Regions from separate parts of the Dyella ginsengisoli genome, predicted to be linked through region 1. Evidence: riboswitches for the same ligand, from Rfam matches in the RefSeq annotation. Region 1 holds a riboswitch; the other holds the start of a gene.
The links. Region 1 has a riboswitch for cobalamin ahead of ISP17_RS18420 (ribonucleoside-diphosphate reductase subunit alpha). Riboswitches for the same ligand answer to the same signal wherever they lie in the genome.

Region 2: it holds a riboswitch for cobalamin, as region 1 does, so the genes downstream of both, btuB (TonB-dependent vitamin B12 receptor) here and ISP17_RS18420 (ribonucleoside-diphosphate reductase subunit alpha) in region 1, are expected to answer to the same signal.

The regions. Positions count from the first base shown of each region.
Region 1 covers NZ_JADIKM010000006.1:233,271-241,096, reverse strand. The annotation lists gene ISP17_RS18425 (hypothetical protein) at 1-22, opposite strand, end outside; gene ISP17_RS18420 (ribonucleoside-diphosphate reductase subunit alpha) at 36-2,501, opposite strand; cobalamin riboswitch at 2,912-3,123, opposite strand; gene ISP17_RS18415 (hypothetical protein) at 3,195-4,193, opposite strand; gene ISP17_RS18410 (aspartyl/asparaginyl beta-hydroxylase domain-containing protein) at 4,190-4,981, opposite strand; gene ISP17_RS18405 (DUF779 domain-containing protein) at 5,033-5,419, opposite strand; gene ISP17_RS18400 (TonB-dependent receptor family protein) at 5,444-7,531, opposite strand; gene ISP17_RS18395 (c-type cytochrome) at 7,716-7,826, opposite strand, start outside.
Region 2 covers NZ_JADIKM010000001.1:213,533-221,358, forward strand. The annotation lists gene ISP17_RS01000 (efflux RND transporter permease subunit) at 1-1,913, opposite strand, end outside; gene btuB (TonB-dependent vitamin B12 receptor) at 2,112-3,974, opposite strand; cobalamin riboswitch at 4,113-4,347, opposite strand; gene ISP17_RS01010 (GntR family transcriptional regulator) at 4,417-5,169, opposite strand; gene zwf (glucose-6-phosphate dehydrogenase) at 5,414-6,880, shown strand; gene pgl (6-phosphogluconolactonase) at 7,013-7,717, shown strand; gene edd (phosphogluconate dehydratase) at 7,761-7,826, shown strand, end outside.

The sequences.
Region 1 (7,826 bases):
TGAGGTTCCGGTAGGGCTTCATGGCAGGAACTCGGTTACTGGCAAGCCTCGCAGTACTCGGGATTCTCCAGCGAACAGAACACCGCCGCATTGGCCTGGTCCTGTTCCACCGGCGCAGCTGCCTTCGACGCCGCCACCGTCGCCTTGGCGATCTTCGTCGCCGGCCGCGAACGCAGGTAATACGTCGTCTTGATGCCCGCCTTCCATGCGTACATGTACATCGAGCTGAGCTGGCCGATGTTCGGGTTTTCCATGAACAGGTTCAGCGACTGGCTCTGGTCGATGAAGGCGGCGCGGGCGGCGGCCAGGTCGATCAGTGCCTTCTGCGGCAGCTCCCACACGGTGCGGTAGATCTGCCGCAGGCGTTCGGGGATTGCCGCGATGCCCTGGATCGAGCCTTCGGCCAGCTTGATCTGGTCGCGCACCTCGCTCGTCCACAGCCCGAGCGACTTCAGCTCGTCGGCGAGGTAGCGATTCACCTGCAGGAAATCGCCGGACAACGTCTCGCGCTTGAACAGGTTGCTCACCTGCGGCTCGATGCATTCGTAGCAGCCGGCGATCGAGGCGATGGTGGCGGTGGGGGCGATGGCGATCAGCAGCGAGTTGCGCAGGCCGTGCTGCTGGATCGTGCTGCGCAGAGTCTCCCAGCGCGTGGGCTCGTGCGGCGTGGCGTTGGGCCAGTAGTCGAACTGCAGCTCGCCATTCGCCGCGCGACTCTCGGCAAAGCCCGGGTGCATGCCTAAGTCCACCGCCAGCTCGTTGGACTGGCTCAACGCGTGGAAGTAGATCTCCTCGGCGATGCGGCTGGACAGCGCCAGCGCCTCGGGTGAGTCGAAGGCCAGACGCAGCTTGAAGAACACGTCCTGCAGGCCCATCACGCCGAGCCCCACCGGGCGCCACTTGCGGTTGGCCACGGCGGCGGTGTCGATGGGGTAGAAATTGAGGTCGATCACGCGGTCGAGCTGGCGCACCGCGGTGCGCACGGTGCCGGCGAGCTTGTCGAAGTCGAACGCGGCACTCCCATCGGCGCTGTGGACCACGTGCCGCGCCAGGTTGATCGAGCCGAGGTTGCACACTGCCGTCTCTCTGGCGTTGGTGACCTCGAGAATCTCCGTGCACAGGTTGGACAGGTGGATGACATTGTCCGGTTTGGCCGTCTGGTTGCTGGTGGCGTTGCAGCGATCCTTGAAGGTGATCCAGCCGTTGCCGGTCTGCGCCAGCGTGCGCAGCATGCGCGCGTAGAGCTCGCGCGCCTTCACCGTCTTCACGGCGAGGCCGTCGGCTTCGGCCTTTCTGTACGCCTCCTCGAACGTCTCGCCCCAGCTGTCGACGAAGTGCGGCACCACCTTGGGGTCGAACAGCGACCAGTCGCCGTCGCGCTCCACGCGGCGCATGAATTCGTCGGGGATCCAGTTGGCGAGGTTGAGGTTGTGCGTGCGGCGCGCCTCGTCGCCGGTGTTGTCGCGCAGTTCGAGGAACTCCTCGATATCGGCGTGCCACGGCTCCAGGTACACGCAGGCGGCGCCCTTGCGCTTGCCGCCCTGGTTCACCGCGGCCACCGAGGCGTCCAGCGTCTTCAGCCAGGGCACCAGGCCGTTGGAGTGGCCGTTGGTGCCGCGGATCAGCGAGCCGCGCGAGCGCACCCGCGACCAGGCGATGCCGATGCCTCCGGCGAACTTGCTGAGCTTGGCCACGTCGGCGTACTTGTCGTAGATCGACTCCAGCGAATCGACCGGCGAGTCGAGCAGGAAGCACGAGGACAGCTGCTCATGCGTGGTGCCGGCGTTGAACAGCGTGGGCGAACTGGCGATGTATTCCAGCGACGACAGCAGCCGGTACAGCTCCAGGGTCTCCGCGATGTCGTTGCCGCCCAGCGCGCAGGCGATGCGCATGAAGAAGTACTGCGGCGTCTCGATCACATGGCGCTTCGTGGGATGGCGCAGCAGGTAGCGGTCGTACACCGTGCGCAGGCCGAAGTATTCGAAGCGGCGCGAGGCCAGCGGATCGATCGCGTCGTTGAGCTTGCGCGCGTTGAGCGCCACGAACTCGCGCAGGCGTTCGTTGAGGATGCCGACCTCGGCGCCCAGCGCGATCGACTGCGAGAAGCTCTGGATCTCCTGGCCCGACACTTCCTTGTCGATGAACGCGCTGAGCAGGCGCGCGGCGAGCTGGCCGTACTCGGGCTCCTCGGCGGTGAGCGCGGCGGCGGTGCGGATCGAGAGCTGGTCCAGCTCGGCCGTGGTGGCGCCGTCGTACAGGCCGCCGATGGTCTTCAGCGCCACGCGCAGCGGGTCGACCGCATGCAGGCCGTCGGCCGTGCGGGTGACCGCCTTGACGATCTTGTTGACGTCGACGATCTCCTGGCCGCCGTTGCGCTTGGTCACGCGCATGGTGCCGGGGTTGTGCGGCGGGGTGAGGGCGAAGTCCGATGCGCCGTCGCGTGCGACGACGGAAGGCGCGGGCACGGCGTGCTCGCGGGTCGCGGTATCGAGGGTTTCCATGGTCGATGCTCCAGAAGTGGATCCGCCGCGCCGGCCCGGGAGGGGTTAGGAGCCTCGACGGTAGAAACTCAAGGGGCTGCGGCTTCGCGCTTTTGGCCAGCTTTTTCGCTCCTTTTCGTCAGATAGCTACAGCTATCTTCCTCAAACGATCAAAAAATCTGACTCAAAATCGCTTTGCCTCGCTCCCTTGATTTCCACCGCCGAGGCTCCTGGGCCGACGCGACGGTTCCGAAACTCAAACGCCTGCTCCCGCGCGCAGGGCCTGAGGCTTGGCTTCCATGGGAACGACGCGTCGACACGCAGGCGCATGACGGCCTGCGATGCGACGCGCCTCCCCGCGGAAGCGGCCACCTGCGTCGGGTCGCGAGAGCATCGGCGCATCGCGTCTCACTGAACGCGACCACCGGCCCGTGGGGCCCGACGTGCTGGCAGGTCTTCGGACTCGCGGACCCAGGCTTGCGCCTACCTAATCCCCCTCGCTTCCCAGGCGCGGCGGCCCAGTGCATGTGAGGAGTTTCGTTTCCACTTACCGCTGCGGGGCAGTTCCGGATTTGCACCGGATTCCCTTTTAAGCCCGACCGACAGTCGCGTCTGGTCGTGCACCAACGAGCGCAACATAGTGGCCTGTGGAGGCGCGGTCAACCCAATATCTTGTGGATAACTGCAAAATAGCGCGCCGACGCGCAGGCACGCTCAATCCGCTGGCAGGGGCCCGTCGTGGCCGGCGAGCCGCAGGTTTTCGAGCGCTTCGTAGTGCGGCAGCGCCCAGGTGGACACGGCTTCGCGCAGCGCCTCGTCGGCCTGCTGACGCTTGCGCTCGCGGTCGGGTTGGAACGCTTCGCCGGGGCGCTTGGCGTGGTCGCGCGCGCCGGCCATCGCCGCCGCGGCCGCATCGGCATCCAGGCCGAGCCATGCGGCCAGCCGGCCGCCGACGGCGCCGGGCAGTTCCTCGTAGCTCACCGGCAGCGCGCCGTGCCTGCGGCAGCTTTCCAGCCCCGCCTCAAGTAGCCGGCCCACGATGCGGGCGACGTAGACGGAACGATGCATGCCCGCCGCCTCGTCCGCGGGCAGCGCCAGCGGACTGCTGCCGAGCAGGCCGGGCACCGTGTGCCGCCCGGGCATCTGCAGCTGGGACACGGCAACCTCCAGCGGATGGCGATACAGGAACAGGCACGGGGTGTCGGGAAACGCGGCGCGCAGTCGTGGCAGCTCGAAGATGTTCCAGGCATCGAGCTTGATCACGATGTGCCGCTCGCTGCCGCCACGCGGCCGGCCGTAGGCCGCGAGCAGGGCGCGCAGGGCGTCCGGCTGCACGGCGGCGATGGCGGGATCGTCGTAGGGCGCGCGCAGCAGCGCGTCCAGCGGCGGCGGTTCGGACAGCACGATGTGGCTGTCCAGCCGCGCCAGCATCTGCGCCAGCAGGGTCGAGCCGCAGCGCGAGATGTGGAACACGAAGGCGCGTGGCGCCAGCGCGGGCTGCGGCGCGTGCCCGTCGAGCAGCCCCTGCAGCGAGGTCTCCCGCCGCATTGCCTGGTTGAAGGGCTGGCGCAACGCGAGGTCGACGTCGTCGCTGAAGAACGGTTCACGCAGCGGTTGCGCGCCGAAGTGGCACCAGTCCAGGCGCCAGCCGTCCGCGGCGCGCCACAGACGGATCGGCAGCCAGCCGCGCTGGTCGATGGCGGGGTGCTTCATGCGAGGCGCTGCGCCTTCCACGCGCGCCGGCCCTGCGCCATCGCGGCATCGACCTCCTCGGCGCTGAAGTGCAGGCCGAGCGCGGCGGCCTGGGCGAGCACCGCGGCGACGAAGCCCGCGGCATCGCCGTGCGCCATCAGCGCGCGTTCGAGCGCGGGATCGGCGTGCACGCGATCGCGGAACGCGGCGAAGGCCGCGCTGCCCCGGCTGGGCGCGCAGGGCGGCGTGTCGCTGGCGCCGGCGGCCAGCTGGGCATCCAGCCAGGGCGAGGGCCGCGCATCCACCACCAGGTGCACGCGCACGGTGCCGCCGTGGTTCTCCACCCGATGCGGCCGCGCCAGATCCAGGAACCAGCATTCGCCCGGCCGCATCGGCACGCGCGCGCCGTCGAGCAGGAAGTCGACGCCCTCGTCGGTGACGATCGGCACGTGCAGGCGCCGGTCGCTGTCGGGATGGCCCAGATCGTGGTCGCAGTGTTCTCGGATGCAGCCGCCCGGTCCCAGCCGCAGCAGGCGCGCGCTGCGCAGCGGGGTCTGCAGCTGCGCCAGTTGCGCCCGCCAGAACGTGTCGCAAAGCGGCGTGTCGCAGCCGTCGCCCTCGCCCGGGGCCAGCGCGAGATGCGCGCCGCGCGGTGCCCGCAGGGCCACGCCGCTCCAGTCGCCCACGTAGTAGCCGCGGTTGAAGTGCGGCTCCCAGGCGTCTGCGGGCAGGGCACGCACGGCCGCCTGCAGCGCGGCCACGTCGAAGCGCAGCGGCAGGCGGGTGCAGCGGGGCAGGGGCAACGACATGCCGGCATCCATGCGTGATCGGGATGCCGCGATTCTAGGGCGCCGCGCCGCTCAGAAGCGCCCGGCCGCCTGCAGCGCCTCGACTTCCGCGTCGGTGAACAGGCGCGAGCGGGTGAGGAAGCGCACGCCCTCGCCGTTTTCCAGCGAGAACATGCCGCCGCGCCCCTCGATCACGTCGATGATCAGCTGGGTGTGCTTCCAGTATTCGTACTGCGACGGACTCATGTAGAACGGCGCGCCGGCGATGCTGCCCAGCTGCACGTCGCGGTCGCCGACGATGAAGTCGTCCTGCGGATAACACATCGGCGAGGAGCCGTCGCAGCAGCCACCGGACTGGTGGAACAGCACCGGCCCGTGCCGTTCGCGCAGCCGCTCGATCAGCGCCTCGGCGGCGGGTGTGGCGAGTACCTTGGCGATCTCGGCGGCGTGGTCGGACATGCGGCTCTCCCGTGCGATGCGGCGTCAGAACGTCAGCCGCGCGCCCAGCATGTAGCTGCGGTCGGGGCCGGGTTCGAAGTAGCGGCCGTTGCCGTCGTTGACGATCACCGAGCCGATGTAGCGGCGGTTGGCGAGATTGTTCACCCGCGCGCTGAGGTCCAGCCGCGTGGTGTCGCCCAGCGCGAAGGTATAGCCCGCGTCCACGTCGACCAGGCCATAGCCGGCGGCGCGGTCGGTATCGGTGTCGTTGACGGTGACCGCGCCCACGCCGGTGATCGTGATGCCCTCGCGCCAGCCCGTGCCGTCGCCGTGCTCCAGCCGCAGCGAGCCGTAGTCCTCCGGCACGCCGGGCAGGCGCGAGCCGGCGGCGATCGGCGTGCTGGGCACGGTGCAGGGCGAACCGGTACAGGCGAGGAAACCGTTGCGGAAGCGCGCGCGCAGGTGGGTGTAGCCGGCGCTGAGGCGCCAGTTCGTTGCCAGCTCGCCGGTCGCGGACAGCTCGACGCCCTCGCGGCGCGTGTCGCCCACGTTGCGGTAGGTCGAGCGGCCGTTGACGTTGGTCGCCACCGCCAGCTCGTTGCTGGTGTCGGCGCGGAACAGCGCGGTGTCGAACTCCAGGCCCCGGGTCGCCTGCCACTTCGCGCCCACCTCATAGTTGCGGCTGCGCGAGGGCTTGAGGTCGAACGCCAGCCCGGTCTGGCCGTCGCTGCGATAGCCCAGCTCGTTGTAGCTGGGCGTCTCGAAGCCCTTGCCGAAGCTGGCATACACGCGCACGTTCTCCGCCGGGCGGAACTGCAGCCCGGCCACCGGCGTGGTGGCCCGGTAGCTCACGTGGCCGCTGTCGTCGGGGTTGTTCGCGGTGATGTAGAAGTCGTGCTCGGCGAAGCGCACTTCATCGTTGCGCAGCCCCAGCAGCAGCGACCACTGCGGCGCGAAGTGCCAGTAGAACTGCGCGTACTCGGCCACGTTGTTGACGTTGTCGTGCTCGTTGCGGCGCAGCGCGCCCTGCACGCCCAGGGTGGAGCCGATGAAGTTCTCGTAGCCGGTGCGGCGCTGGATCTGGTAGTCGCCGCTGGCGCCGAGCACGGTTTCGTAGTCGCCGCCGGCCAGTTCGCCGCGATGGGTCCAGCGCAGGTCGGCGCCGCCGTAGTTGGTGGCGGGCGAGATCACGCCACCGGACTGCAGCGGGTTCTTCTGCACGAAGGGGGGAATGGACAGGTACTGGATGATGCTGCGCTGGCCGTAGTACGCCATGGCGCGCAGCTGATCGGCCTGGCTCAGTGCCTGCTCGTAGATCAGCCCGAGCTGGTTCTGCTCGGCGCTCTTGCGCGTGTTGTATTGCGCCGCCACCGCGGTGGCCTGGCGTCGGTCCTGGTTGAGCTGGGCGCGGGTCAGGCCGAGCGGGTCCTGCGTGTCGGGCTGGTTGATGCGGTTGAGCAGCACGGTGAGCTTGCGCTCGTGGCCGAGGTCGATGCCGAACTTGGCGTTGTCCGACTCGCGCCGCACGCGGCTGTGCGCACGGTAGCCGCCGGAGAGGAATTCCGAGGCGGCAACGTTGTAGTTCACCGGCCCGGCGATGCCGCGCGTATTGGCCAGGAAACGGAAGCTGTCGTAGCTGCCGCCGTACACGCCCAGCGTGGTCTGCGGCACCGCGGTGCCGTCGGCGCTGTACAGCTGCACCACGCCGCCGGCGGCGTTGCCGTAGAGCACCGAGAACGGCCCGCGCAGCACTTCCACGCGGTCGGCCGAATCGAGGTTGAACTGCGCCACCTGGCCCTGGCCGTCGGGCAGGGTGGACGGGATGCCGTCCATGTACACGCGGATGGAGCGCACGCCGAAGGTGGAGCGCGAGCCGAAGCCGCGGATGGAGATCTGCTCGTCCTGCGCGTAGTTCTGCCGGTCGCGGGCGAGAATGCCCGGCACGCCCACCAGCACCTCGGAGAAATTGACGCCGGGCTGGCCGGATGCGGCGGTCGCCACCTGCACCACGCTGAGCGACGCGGGCACGTCGAACGGCGGAATGTCCAGCCGGCTGGCGTTGACTTGCACGGCGGGCAGCAGCCGGGTGTCGTCTGCGGCGGGCGCCTGCTGCGCCATCGCCGGAGCCAGCATCACCGCGCAGATGCCGGCGATGGCGGTCGTGAGCAGCCGTCGCGCGGCCGTGCGATGGATCGAGGTCGGCAGGAGGTGAGGCGAGACCTTCGGCGCGTGCTTCAAATCGATCTCCTGTGGAGTTGACGCAATGACGCCACCGCCGCGTGCATGCGGTGGCCCGGATGCGCGCGGCGCGGCCAGTCTATTGGCCGCGGTAGATCAGCGGAACCTTGGATTTTTCCGCCTCCTCGTAGGTGAGCGCCTTGCTGCCGGACGGGTAGCCGTTCTGCTGCAGCAGGAACGCCATGATCTC
Region 2 (7,826 bases), on a different contig from region 1:
CCCTCCTTGCGCATGCCCGGGCCGTCTCCACGCGGCTTGAGGTCGACGAACATCTGCGCCGAATTGCCCACCGCGCCGCCGAAGCCGTTGCCGCCCAGCATGGTCAGCTGGTCGAGCACGGCCGGGTCGCGCTTCATGATGTCGCTCACCTCGCGTGCGCGCTGGGTGAGCAGGGCGGGCGAGATGTTGGTGTCCGCGCTGATCTCCACCTGCAGCTGGCCGGTGTCTTCGTCGGGCATGAAGGTGCCGCCGGCGGTCTTCACCACGGCAAAGCCGAGCAAGCCGGTGAGGATCAGCAGCAGCAGCGGCTGCCAGCGCATCAGCCGGCGATGGTGCATGGCCCAGTCCAGGGCCCGCTGGTAGCGCGCGAGGATGGCGCGATCGAAGCGCTCCACTGCCGCCTCGATGCGTCCCGGCGGCTTGGGCGGCACCGGTTCGTGCTTGAGCAGGCGGCCGCACAGCGCCGGGGTGAGGGTGAGCGAGACGATCGCCGAGATCACCACCGCCGCGGTCAATGTCACCGAGAACTCGCGCAGCAGCATCACCAGCATGTTGTTGCCGAACAGCAGCGGCGCGAAAACCGCCACCAGCGACAGCGTGATCGACACCACGGTGAAGCCGATTTCGCGCACGCCCTTGAGCGACGCCTCCAGCGGTGCGTCGCCGTGCTCCATGTGGCGCACGATGTTCTCGATCACCACGATCGCGTCGTCAACCACGAAGCCGATGCACAGCACCAGCGCCACCAGCGACAGCGTGTTGAGCGTGTAGCCCAGCGCCCACATCGCCACGAACGCGCCGGCCAGCGACAACGGCACGCTGAGCATGGCGATCAGGGTGGGGCGCACGCGGCGCAGGAACACCAGCATCACCAGCGCCACCATCGCGATCGAGATCAGCAGCGCCGTCTCCACCTCGTGCAGCGCCGACTTGGTGGTTTGGGTGAGGTCGAACACCGGGGTGATCGCGATGTTCGCCGGCAGCGAGCCGCGCAGCTGCGGCAGCTTGGCGCGGATCGCTTCCACCGTGGCCACCGCGTTCGCTTCCGGCCGCTTGCTGATCTGCAGGCCCACCGTGTCGCTGCCGTTGAACCAGGCGCCCTGGTACTTGTCCTCCTGTCCGCCGTAGACCCTCGCCACGTCCGACAGGCGCACGGCGGTGCCGTTGCGGCTGGCGATCAGCAGCCGGGCGAACTCCTCCGGCTCGTGCAGCGCGTCGTTGGCGAACACGGTGTATTGCGTGCGGCCGTTGCTCAGGATGCCCTGCGGCGAGGTGACGTTGGCCGCGCGCAGCGCGTTGCTGACGTCGGTGGGAGTGAGGCCCTTGGCCGCCAGCGCGGCGGTGTCCAGCTCGATCCGCACCGCGTGCGGCGTGCCGCCGAACACCTGCACCTGGGCCACGCCGGGAATCTGCGCCACCGCTGGCTTGAGCAGGGTGTCGGCCAGGTCGAACAGCTTGTCCTGCGGCAGGCCGCTGGAAGTGAGCGTGATGAACAGGATCGGGATGGTGGCGGTGTCGAACTTGAAGTACTGCGGCGGCACGGGCATGCCGCTGGGCAGGTCCGGCGCGGCGGCGTTGATGGCCGACTGCACGTCGCGCGCCGCCTTGTCGGCGGTGCGGTCGAAGGTGAAGCGCACCATCACCGAGGCGGAGCCTTCGCTGGCATTGCCGTACATCTCGTCGACGCCGGGAATGCGCCCGAGATGCCGCTCCAGCGGCGCCAGCACGGTGCTGGCCATGGTCTGCGCGCTGGCGCCGGGCTGCTGCGCCACCACGTAGACGCCCGGGAACTCCAGCGACGGCAGCGCCGCCACGCCCAGCAGCAGGTAGGCGCAGATGCCGGCCAGCACCAGGCCCGCGGCGAGCAGGGAGGTGCCGACCGGGCGGCGGATCATGGGGGCGAAGATGTTCATGGCGCTTCCGTGGCCCGTAGGCTGCGCGGCCGGCCGGCGCGTAGCTGCGTCGACGCGGCGGGCAGGGCCCGGGCCGCAGGGTTCGAGGTATCGGGCATGCGTGCTTTATGCCCGCCTACCCATGCCTAGTGTATGTGCCTGAAGTCCCCACCGTGTCGAAAGGCACGGGCGGCATCGTCGATGCCGCCCGTGCCGGCCTCACCCGCCTGGCCGGTAGCGCAGCGTGAGATACCAGCTGCGGCCCGGCTGGTTGAAGTAGTAGACCGTTTCGTAGCGGCGATCGAACGCGTTGGCCAGCCGCCCCTCCAGCTCCCAGCCCGGCGCGAAGGCGTAGCCGGCACGCAGGTCGACGGTGGCGTAGCCGCCCAGTCGCTGCGTATTGGCGACATTGTCATAGCGCGCGCCGGCCACGTTCCAGGTGGCGCCCGCGGTGAAGTCGCCGAAGCGGCGGTCGAGATCGATCCGCGCGGTGCGCTCCGGCCGCCGTGGCAGCCAGTGGCCGTCGTTCGCGCCGCCGTCGTCGTTGCGCGGCTGCTGCCAGGTCAGGTAGCCCTGCCAGCGCCAGCCGGCCAGCGTGGCACCCAGCTGGCCCTCGATGCCGCGGATGCGCGCGTGGCTGATGTTCAGCGGGAAGTAGTTGCTGTCCAGCGCGATCAGCTGGCTGATCCGGGTCTGGTAGGCGTTCAGTGCCCAGTTCCAGCCCTCGCCCTGCTGCGTCACGCCCAGTTCGGCGCTGCGCGAGGTTTCCGGCTTTAGGTCCGGGTTGCCGCTGCCGTAGGGGTAGTACAGATCGTTGAAGGTCGGCGCGTGGAAGGCGCTACCGTAGCTGGCCGACAGGCGCAGGCCATGGTCCAGCCGGTAGCCCCAGGCGGCGGCGCCCGTGTCGTGGTTGCCGAACTGGCCGTTGTGGTCGTGGCGCGCGGACAGCTGCAGCTCGTGGCGGCCGAACGTGCCCTGGTATTGCGCGAACACACCTGTGTCCTGGCGCGTGCTGGCGAGGTAGCCGGTGTCGCTGGCCAGGTGCTCCTGCTGGTAGTCCGTGCCCAAGGTCAGCAACTGGTTGTCGGCGAGGCTGAGGTCGTTCTGCCAGGAGGCCTGGTTGCGGCGCGAATCGGAGTAGCGCAGGTAGACGCCGTCGTTGTAGGTGGTGGCCTTGTCCAGGTTTTGCCCGGCACTCACGGTCACCTGCCAGAACGACAGCGGCCGGAACGTGAGGTGCGCACCGGCGACCTGCTGCACGTTGAGCGCCTGATTGCCGTAGGGCGCGCCGTCGAACTCGACGTAGTTGCGGCTGCGCAGCCAGGTGCCGGCCAGCTCGGTGCCGTCGTCCCAACGGTATCCGGCGTTGGCCAGCGCGTTGTAGTTGCGGTAGGCGTCCTTGTCCGGCTCGTTGGCGAAGCAGCCGGCGAACACCGTGCCGGCGCCGTCGCGGCAGGCGTTGATGCCGCGGGTGTACTGGCCGCCCAGGCTGAGGTTGTACCAGGCGTGGCGGTCGCCGCCGGACAGGCCAACCTGCCCGCCGACGGTGCCGCGGCTGCCGGCGGTCAGGCTGAGCGAGGGCGTCAGCTTGCCGTCGGCCTGGCCGTGCCGGGTGAATATCTGGATCACGCCGCCGATGGCGTCGGCGCCGTACAGGCTGGAGCGCGGCCCGCGCACCACCTCGATCCGCTCGATCTGCTCCACCGGAATCTGCTCGAACGCCGCCAGACCCGCGCTCACCGTGCCCACGCGCACTCCGTCGACCAGCAGCAGCGTGTGCGAGGAGTTGGTGCCGCGCAGGAACAGCGAGGTCTGCTCGCCCGTGCCACCGGACTGCGCGAAGGTGACGCCGGGCAGGCCGGTCAGCACGTCCATCAGCGAGGTCGGCTGCAGCCGCTCGATGTCCGCCCGGGTGACCACGCTCACCGACGACAGCGCGTCGTCCACGGTGATCGCCGTGCGCGTGGCGGTGACGATCACCGGGTCCATCGGAGCGCCGTCGGTCTGCTGGGCCTGCACGATTCGCGCGCCTGGGCCAAGAATCGCGACCGCAATGGCGGTCGCCACGAGAGTCCTGTTCATCTGCTGGATTTCCTTCGCCGTGCACCCGCGCGCGGCTCAACAAGGGATGAGCTGGCAGGACATCGTGGGAGGAAACGCACGGCCGCGGACGCGCGGCGAGGCCGCGATCCGTACCGCAGCCTCGCCCACCGCGAGCCGCCAGGACAGTCGAATCGGGCCGGTCTCCGGGCTTGCGAGCGACACGCGGCACGCCGCGCGTACCGGACCACGCCTTCCCATGCCTTGGCACAGTGGCTTGTGTGGCCCGGCGAATTCACTCGCCTACCGTTGCGGGGGCAGCGCCGGACTGGTTGCGCGCGAACGCGCGACGCACCGGCTTCCCGTTTCATCCCGGCAAGACACCTGCCGGGACACCCAAAACGGACGCTACCTTACCGGCGCAGCGCGGCACGCTGCAAATGCCGCGGCACGGGCTTGCGGTGTGCGAGCCGCGCCGCGGGGCTCAATCGGTATGTAGCTCCGCCACGAAATCGTAGATGTCGCCGCGGTACCAGGAGCTGGTGAATTCGACCACGCGGCCGTCGTCGAGGAAGCTGCGGCGCTCGATGCTGAGGCCGGCGCTGTTGGTGGCGACATGCAGCAGGCGGGCATGCTGCGCGTTGAGCAACACGGCGCGCAGCCGCTGCAGGGCGCGGCGCGGACGGCAGCCGCGCTTTTCCAGCGCCTCGTAGAGCGAGTCGTCGACCAGCATGGGGTCGGGCAGCAGGATCGCCGGCACCACGCTGCGTTCGATCGCCAGCGGCTCGTCGCCGGCATAGCGCACGCGGTGCAGGCGCACCACCGCCACGCCGGGCGAGAGGTTCATTGCCATCGATTCTTCCGGCGTCACCTCGCCGATGCCGCGCTCGAAGAATTCCGAGCGCGGGTTGAGGCCGCGCGCGCGCAGGTCCTCGGTGAAGCTGGTCAGCCGCGACATCGGCTTGATGATGCGTTCGGCGACGAAGGTGCCGGCGCCGTGGCGCTGGGTCAGCAAGCCTTCCTCCACCAGCCCGGCGATCGCCTTGCGCACCGTGACGCGCGACAGCGCAAGCACGCGCGCCAGGTCGCGCTCGCTCGGCAACGCGTGGCCGGGCTCGATGTCGCGGTGCTCGATCACGTTGCGGATCGCCCTCCGCAGCCGCAGGTAGGCCAGCGGCTGGTGGGTGCCGGGGTCGCGCGAGAGCCGGCGGTATTCTTTGGCGAGGGCGGTTTCCATACCGCGACCATACCAATTTCAAACCAATGGCCGCAAGGCAGGCAATGGCGGACATGCCACTTCCGCGCAGGCCTGTCGCACGGCTTGCGGGATCGACCGTTGCAAACGAATACATCGGGTCCGGTCGCGGCATCCGGTTGGTACATGCTGGTCGCAGCTGGTATGACACTGGTACGATCAAGGGCCTCTACCGCTCGCGTCGCTGCGCGGCGGCCTTCTCTCCGCTCCATGCGAGGTGCCCGTTGTGAGTTCTCCCCATCCGCAGGTCCAATCCTTCGACCTGGTGATCTTCGGCGGCACCGGCGACCTGGCCGCTCGCAAGTTGTTGCCGGCGATGTTCCATCGCTTCGTCGACGGCCAGATTCCTCCTTCCAGCCGCATCATCGGCATCGCCCGCGAGGCCACCGACGACGCCGGCTATCGTGCCCAGATGCGCAAGGCGCTGGCCGGCGACGGCAGCAAGGCGGCCCAGGTCGAGGCGTTTTTGCAGCAGGTGTTCTACCGCTCGCTCGATGCGCGCAAGGACAACGGCTGGGACGATTTCGCCGCGCTGCTGACCGAGCGCCCGGACAACGTGCGCGTGTTCTATCTCTCCACCGCGCCGGACCTGTTCATCGACATCTGCTCGCGCCTGGGCGCGCACCGCCTCAACGAAGGCGAGTCGCGCGTGGTGCTGGAAAAGCCGATCGGCCGCGACCTCGAGAGCGCCAACCAGATCAACGACGCCGTCGGCCGGGTCTTCAGCGAATCGCAGACGTATCGCATCGATCACTACCTCGGCAAGGAGACGGTGCAGAACCTGCTGGCCCTGCGCTTCGGCAACGCGCTGTTCGAGCCGTTGTGGAACGCCGAGCACATCGACCACGTGCAGATCACCGTGGCCGAGACACTGGGCGTGGGCAACCGCGCCGCCTACTACGACCACGCCGGCGCGCTGCGCGACATGGTGCAGAACCACATGCTGCAGCTGGTGTGCATGGTGGCGATGGAGCCGCCGTCCTCGCTGTCGCCGGATGCGGTGCGCGACGAGAAGCTCAAGGTGCTGCGCTCGCTGAAACCCATCGACGAGTCCAACGCCGCCCAGCTGACCGTGCGCGGCCAGTACCGCGCCGGCGCCGCCGAAGGGCAGAGCGTGCCGGGCTATCTGGAAGAACTCGACGGCGCCAAGAGCCACACCGAGACCTTCGTGGCGCTGAAGACCGAAATCGCCAACTGGCGCTGGGCCGGCGTGCCGTTCTACCTGCGCACCGGCAAACGCCTGCCCGAGCGCGTCTCCGAGATCGTGGTGGCATTCAAGGCGGTGCCGCATTCCATCTTCGATCCGAGCGCCGGCCCGCTGGCGCACAACCGCCTGGTGCTGCGCCTGCAGCCGGACGAAGGCGTCAAGCTGTGGCTGACCATCAAGCACCCCGGCCCGGGCGGCCTGCGCCTGCGCCACGTGCCGCTGGACATGAGCTTCGCCGAGGCCTTCGGCGTCTCGCAGCCGGATGCCTACGAGCGCCTGCTGCTGGACGTGGTGCGCGGCAATCCCACCTTGTTCATGCGCCGCGACGAGGTGGAAGCCGCCTGGCGCTGGGCCGACCCCATTCTGGAAGCGTGGTCGGCCAGCGGCGAAGCGCCCAAGCCCTATACCGCCGGGACCTGGGGACCGAGTGCGTCGGTAGCGCTGATCGAGCGCGACGGCCGCACCTGGAACGAGGATGGCGAGTAAGCACGGCGTGAATCCATCCGACGCCGCGCATCACCGCGCGCTGCCGGAGCTTTTCCTAGCCTGCGCCATCCTCCCGCCGCGCGCTCCGGCAGCGCTCGCCGCGGCTCCCACCGCGCTGCCGAATGGACGTCCATGTTGAACATTGCCACCCACAGCTTCACCGATTGCCACGCTCTCGCCGCGGCGCTCGCCGAGCGCGTCGCCGCCCGCCTGCGCGAGGCCATCGCCGTACGCGGCCAGGCCCTGCTCGCCGTGTCCGGCGGCAGCACGCCGAAGCATTTCTTCGAGCGCCTGTCGCATGCGTCACTGGACTGGTCGCGCGTGCAGGTGACCCTGGTCGACGAGCGCTGGGTGCCCGAATCCAGCGATCGTTCCAACGCGCGACTGGTGAAGTCGCTGCTGCTGCAGCACGCCGCTGCCGCCGCCACCTTCGTGCCGCTGCATCAGCATGCCGTCACGCCGGAAGACGGCCTCGCCGCGCTGAACGCCGCACTCGATGCGCTGGCGCTGCCGTTCGACGTGGTGGTGCTGGGCATGGGCGAGGACGGTCATACGGCCTCGTTCTTCCCGGGCGGTGATCGCCTCGCCGACGCGCTGGATCCGGCGGGCCGCGAGCGCGTGCTGCCGATGCGCGCCGCCGGTGCCGGCGAACCGCGCATCACCTTCACGCTGCCGGTGCTGCTCGACGCGCGCGCGCTGTTCCTGCACGTGGAGGGCGAGGCCAAGCGCCGCGTGCTCGCCGATGCGCAGCTCGGCCTCGGCGCCGGCCGCGATTACCCGGTGCGCGCCGTGCTCGAGCGCGCGCGCGTCCCCGTTTCCGTCTATTGGTGCCCGTGACGCGCCACCGCCGCGCGCCGCCACCCGCTACAGGAGTGAGTCGATGAGTTCCCTGCACCCCGTCGTCCGCGAAGTCACCGAGCGCCTGCGCGAACGCAGCCGCGAATCG